Pontibacter liquoris: one gene and its partner. The protein of the gene in region 2 interacts with the protein of the main gene of each other region in a pairwise test. Links are inferred from orthologs where the notes say so. Each region holds a gene or a part of one and is shown on either strand. Other genes may lie near its edges.

Region 1 (3,397 bases), on a different replicon or contig from region 2:
TGTTGCCTGGTACTTGTGTTTACAACATTGATGGTATTCGCAACCGAACCACCGAAGCGCTGGCATTACGCCTGGCAGCCATTCCGCAGGTGCACCAGATCGTGGCCGAAGCCATAGCGGAGTTCCAGAACTGGACACGCGAAATGATCATGTCGCCGGCGCTGCAGCAATTTAAAACCCGGCTGGAGGTTATCCGTCAGCAGGAACTTGCCCGCTACATGAAAAAGCTGGGTGCCGAAGAAAAAGAAATGGTAGAAGCCATCACACAGAATATACTGAACAAGATCGTGAAAATGCCGGCGCTGGAACTGAAAGCCGCTTGCCAGCGTGGCGATGCCGATGCCCTGGTAGAAAGCCTGCGCCTGTTGTTTGACCTGGAGCAAACCCACGTAAAGGCATAGGTACTTTTAACAGCAGTTGCGGCATCAGCTATAACAAATATAAAAGCCCGGCAGAAAGTATGTGCTTTCTGCCGGGCTTTTATATTTTAGGTAGGATGTGCCAGGTTTATACTTGCAGCTGATCAGCAAGACCTTCTTTCCCTAAAACTGGTAAACCACCTGCCACTGCTCGTTTAGCGCGAGGGCCGCGTCGAAGGGTTGGCCTGTCTTTTCAGAGATGAAGCCTTTGATCGTGGGTGTTTTTCCTTTCAGCAACAAGGCATGGATATGCTTGTCGGTGAGCTGCTTGCCGCCTTTCTCAAACGGCACAAGAAACTGGCAGCCTTCCCGGAAACGGCTGCAGCCGTAAGCCGATTTGCCTTTGAGCAACCGGCCTTGCTTGCAGCGCGGGCATTGAGCCAACGGGTCCTTTGCTTCTGCTTTGGCTACTTTTTCCAGTACCACCTGTTTACTGGCATCCAGTGTAAGAATGGCATCAAAACTCTCGCCCTGTCCGTCTTTAAACCCTTTGATAACAGGTGTTTTACCTTTGCTGAGCAATGCCTGCACCTGCTTTTCGGTGAGTTGCTTGCCCTGCTGCTCGATGGGGAGCAGGAAGCGGCAGCCTTCTTTGTAGCGGCTGCAGCCGTAGGCTTTGGAACCTTTTAGAATGTGGCCTTGCTGGCAGGCCGGGCAGGCGCCAAGTCCCGGGCCTGCCACAGCAGCGGCTTTCGGAGCGGCGGCAGTGGGCGTTTTTTTGGCACCTTTGGCGGCGGGTTTCTGCTCCTGCTGCTGGGGCTCCAGCGTTACGGTGGCTTTGTCATACTTTACTTCCTGCACTAGGCTCACCACAAATTCCTGCAGCTCCCGCAGAAAGGCATCGGCTTTAAACTCGCCGCCCTCTATCTGGCGAAGCTTGCGTTCCCATTGCCCCGTCATTTCTGCTGATTTGAGCGTTTGGTTCGGGATCACACCGATCAGGTCGATGCCCATCTGGGTAGGCACCAGCTTCTTTTTCTCCTTGCGGATATACTGGCGCTTGAACAGCGTTTCGATGATAGCAGCGCGGGTAGAAGGGCGGCCAATGCCATTTTCTTTCAGCGCCTCTTTCAGCGCTTCGTCGTCTATCTGGCGGCCGGCTGTTTCCATGGCGCGCAGTAGCGTGGCCTCGGTATATTCTTTCGGCGGGTTGGTCATCTTCTTGTCCAGGAGCGGGGCATGAGGCCCGTGTTCGCCTTTGTCGAAGTGGGGCAGCACCCTGGCCATTTCTTCCTCTTCCTTGTTCTCGCCTTCTTTGCTGCTTACAGGCTCAGACTTGATGTCTTCTGCGCCATAGAGCACGCGCCAGCCTGGTTCCAGGATCTGCTTGCCACGCACCCGGAACGCATAGCCCGCCGATTCGGCCAGCACCGTGGTATTGCTCACAATACAGTCGGGGTAGAAAGCGGCCAGAAAGCGGCGCGTAATGATATCGTATACATCGGCCTCGCGGCCATACAGGCTGTTTGCGGCTGCCCCGGTGGGGATGATGGCGTGGTGGTCGGTAACTTTGTTGTTGTTAAATACCTTTTTGCTCTTACGGATCTTTTCCTGCAGCAGCGGGGCAACTTCCTGCTGGTAATTGCCCAGGCCCTGCAAAATGGCTGGTATCTTGGGGTAAATATCGTCGGGCAGAAACACGGTATCCACCCGCGGGTAAGAAACTACTTTTTTCTCGTAGAGGCTCTGCACCGTTTTCAGGGTTTCATCGGCCGACATGCTCAGCTTGTTGTTGCACTCGATCTGCAGCGAGGTCAGGTCGAAGAGCCGGGGCGCGGACTCGGTGCCCTTCTTGGTTTCCACGTCCGTTACCGTCAGTTCCGCCTCTTTAATGGCTTCCATGATCTGTTGGGCTTCTTCCTCTTTCTGAAAGCGGCCGTTGGTGCTCGAGAAGGTGGTGTCCCGGTAAACGGTTTTGAGCTCCCAGTAGGGCTGGGGCACAAAGTTGGCAATTTCGTGGTGGCGGTTCACCAGCATGGCCAGCGTGGGAGTTTGTACCCGGCCGATAGAAAGCATCTGGCGGCCCTGGGCATACTTGAGTGTAAACAATCGGGTGGCATTCAGGCCCAGCAGCCAGTCGCCAATGGCGCGGCTCTTGCCTGCCTGGTATAGCAGATCGAACTCGGAACCGTCCTTCAGCCGGGCAAAACCCTGACGGATAGCGTCTTCGGTGAGCGATGAGATCCAAAGGCGTTTAAAAGGCTTGTTATACTTCGCTTCGGTTAGTACCCAGCGCTGGATCACTTCCCCTTCCTGACCGGCATCCCCGCAGTTGATTACCTCGTCGGCCTTGTCGAGCAACTCCTTGATGATTTTGAACTGCTTTTGCACACCACTGTCCTTCATCAGCTTGATACCATACTTTTCGGGTAGCATGGGCAGGTCGTAGAGGCTCCAGCGCTTCCACTCAGGGCGGTAATCGTCGGGCTCGCGCAAAGTGCAGAAATGCCCGAAGGTCCAGGTAACCTGGTAGCCGTTGCCTTCAAAATAGCCGTCTTTGCGGGCTTTGGCGCCAAGTACCTGGGCTATTTCGCGGGCCACGCTCGGTTTTTCAGCAATGCATACTTTCACGCTTTTCTAAGGATTACAGGATTCTAGAGAAGTCAAATTTACGGTTTTTAAGGCGTATGTGCGAATTTTATGATGTATAAAACGGAGGGGGTAAGTGGCATAAAGGGTGCTTTTGCTGAGGTTATCTGCTAGTTGCTATTCTTCCGTTTTGTTTGCTGCGATATTTGGTAGTGGATGTTCAACGCTTGGGTTTATACTTTCAGCTATACTTTCTTTCGGCGGCTGGTTTTTTTGGCTGTACTATGTAGCTAGCTGTATTCCTCAGTTTTATACTTGGCTTGTTTCATCTTTAGCTTTGGAACGCTCCAAGCCCGCGGGGCCTCGTCCTTGGGCATCGCGCTGTGGCGTGAAGCTGCTCCTCGCTACACTGTGGGCTGCCCTGACGGGCACCGCAACACACCAAGGCG
Region 2 (3,217 bases):
TTAACTATGACAAAGAAAACAAGACCAACCTACTCTGGGTGAGCGAAGGATTATCTGTTTACTATGAGTATTTAATTGTAAAAAGAGCCGGGTTAATAGATGAACAAACGCTGCTTACAAACTTCGAGAATAATATCAACACGATAGAAAACAACCCCGGTCGCCTTCATCAATCCCTCACGCAAGCCAGCTTCGAGACCTGGGGCGATGGCCCCTTCGGGAAACAGGGAGCAGATGCCAACAAATCCATATCTTATTATGATAAGGGACCTGTTATCGGAATGCTGCTGGACTTTGCGATTCGGAACGCGACAGAAAACAAGAAGTCCCTGGATGATGTCTTCAGGCTATTGTACTGGCGCTATTATAAAGAACTACAGCGCGGGTTTACTGATGCTGAATTTCAGCAGGCATGCGAAACGATAGCAGGGACATCCTTAACACCGGTCTTTGAGTATGTTTATACCGCAAAAGAAATCGACTACAATACATTCCTCTCTCCTGCGGGCCTGAAGCTGGAAGAAGATACAAATTTGCAAACCGGAAAAAGAAAATTTACCATCAACAGAACAGACAAAGCAGATGCCGGCCAGTTAGCTCTTTTACAAGCGTGGCTAGGGAAGTAAACGATCAGGAAAACAGCTTATACCTACACCCGAACCATAATAAAGGTATTTAGCACCAGCGGCGGTTTACTGATATCCTTCAGCTGTTCACGGCATCTTGCTTGGCCGGATGTTCCATGAACTTTCAGCCTTCGCAAACGCCCGTTAAATCTTCCCCCTGCTACTTTATCCGGATGTCCTTGATGCGCAGCTGCAGCGAAATCACGCCGCGGTAGATATTTTCCTCTACCGTAAAGCATACATCAAACGGAATGCCTTTGGAAATACGATGGTAATAATCGCTGAGGCCAAAACCGATGGCATCGATGCTGTAGAAGCCGTCCTGCGTGAGGCGCAGCTTCAGGTGTGAGTCGCCCACCACACGCAGGCTGCCGGTATCATATACGCACTCCGACACAAACACAGGCCGCATGTTACCCGGTCCAAAGGGCTCCATCTGCCGGATGATGTTATAAAAGTTGCGGGTAATCTGGCTGAGCTGAATCGGCGCGTCTATTTCGATCTGCGGAATCTTCTGGTCGTCGGTAATGGTGGCGCTCACTACCTGCTCAAAGCGCTCCCGGAAGGCAGGCACATTCTCGATGGGCAGGGTGAGGCCGGCGGCATACATGTGCCCGCCAAATTGCTCGAGCAGATCAGAGCAGCTCTCGATGGCGTTATGCACGTTAAAGCCATGCACCGAACGGGCCGAGCCGGACGCTTTGCCATTGGAGTGCGTCAGGATAATGGTGGGGCGGTAGTATTTTTCGATGCAGCGGGAAGCCACAATGCCGATCACGCCTTTGTGCCAGCTCTCCTTGTAAAGCACTGTTGAGTTGGCCGAGCGCAGAAAATCATCTTCCTCGATCATCTGCAGTGCCTCTTTGGTAATGTTGGTGTCTTTGTCGCGGCGGGCTTTGTTGGATTCGTTGATGATATCGGCCGTTTTAATAGCCTCCTCTTTGGTTTTAGCCAGCAGCATGTGTACCGAGTTCTTGGCGTCGCCCATGCGGCCTGCCGCGTTGATGCGGGGAGCAAAGCCAAACACAATGCTGGTGATATCCATTTCGCCGGTAATAGCAGCCAGTTCTTTTAAGGCGTCCAGGCCGGGACGCATGGGTCGGGGACCGTTTAGCAGCTGCAGACCATAATAAGCCAGGATGCGGTTTTCGCCGGTGATGGGCACAATATCGGCCGCTATACTTACCACCAGCAGGTCCAGCAAGCTGTAAGCTTGGTCGGGGGCAATGTCGTTCTGCTGGCAGAACGCCTGGATCAGCTTAAAACCAACGCCACACCCCGAGAGCTCCTTGTAAGGATACGGGCAATCCACCCGCTTGGGGTCCAGCACGGCCACGGCCTGCGGCACATCGTCGTCGGGTAAGTGGTGGTCACAGATAATAAAGTCGATACCTTTTGCGCTGGCATAAGCCACCTTATCGGCCGATTTGATACCGCAGTCGAGGCTAACGATCAGGGAGAAGCCGTTTTCCGCTGCCCAGTCCACGCCCTGTGAGGATACGCCGTAGCCTTCTTTATACCTGTCCGGGATATAGAAATCTACCTGGGTGGTATACTCCCGCAGGAAGCTATACATGAGCGCCACAGAGGTGGTGCCGTCCACATCATAATCGCCATACACAAGTATCTTCTCATTGCGATGCAGGGCCTCGTTGAGGCGGTTTACGGCGCGGTCCATGTCCTTCATCAGGAAGGGATCATGCAAATCGTCGAGGGTGGGGCGGAAAAAGTGCTTGGCTTCTTCGAAGGTGCAGATGTTGCGCTGGCACATGATACCGGCAAGCGTGGGACTTATTTTCAGGCTTTGCGCTAACTGCTCCACTGCCTCTGCCGGTGCTTCCGGGCTTAATTCCCACCTCTTGTCCATATGCTGTGCTGCTATACTCGTAATGTTGGTTGCAAAGGTAGTTAAAAACAGGGTTCCGGGGTAATGCCGGCCGGGCGGCTTTCTAGTATAGCCCGTTTTTCATACTTTTGTATCTCTACAACAGGTTTGGCCGTGAAACGATTCAGAGACCTTTTCAGAAAGTATAAAAATTATTCCCTCGACCTCATCATGTATGGGTTCTTCCTTCTTTTTGTTCTCCTGCTTTTCATCTTCTTCAGCTAAAACAGGTACCGGAGCGTTGGTGTAGGTTTATAAACCGCGCCTTTTTAGCTGGCTTTTCCGGCACCTGAAAACAGGTATGACGAGGATGAACACGCCGGCTTTAGCTGTCTTTTCAATTCTTATACTTGTAGAAAGCAAACAGCAGGAATTTATACTTCGGATTACAAATCCGGAAGAGCGATCTTTAAGTGCCTTCTCAATTCTTATACTTGCAGGAAGCAAACAGCAGGAGTAATCATCCCCCTACCCCCTTCAAAGGGGGACATTCGGCACGAGCAGTTTAGAATGACATTTCTTGCATTAAAAGCTTATTACCCAACAAAGGATAGGAAATAAAATTCAAGTAAAATGTCCCCCTTTGAAGGGGGTAGGGGGATGACAACCGCCTGAACTTATACTTGCAGGACTTTACAAGGCTTGGGTACCTTGAAGTACCTGATCATACTTAAAGCTATAGAAGTATGATCCAGGTAAATTCAGA

What was found.
Region 1: the proteins of recJ (region 2) and LWL52_RS12005 interact in binary tests that used the Escherichia coli proteins (3 or more experiments, as listed by UniProt). The link is inferred for Pontibacter liquoris from one-to-one orthologs.

Annotation. Positions count from the first base shown.
Region 1 is NZ_JALEBG010000001.1:2,896,297-2,899,693, reverse strand. Bases 267-3,340 are described here. They hold LWL52_RS12005 (type IA DNA topoisomerase), read right to left. Parts: upstream 2,991-3,340; coding sequence 543-2,990; downstream 267-542. Other genes in these bases: hemA (glutamyl-tRNA reductase), read left to right, coding at 267-401. Outside these bases: more of hemA, read left to right, coding at 1-266.
Region 2 is NZ_JALEBG010000002.1:540,912-544,128, forward strand. What follows is about bases 141-3,034. They hold recJ (single-stranded-DNA-specific exonuclease RecJ), read right to left. Parts: upstream 2,494-3,034; coding sequence 787-2,493; downstream 141-786. Other genes in these bases: LWL52_RS15675 (M61 family metallopeptidase), read left to right, coding at 141-626. Outside these bases: more of LWL52_RS15675, read left to right, coding at 1-140. UniProt on the Escherichia coli protein: Single-stranded-DNA-specific exonuclease.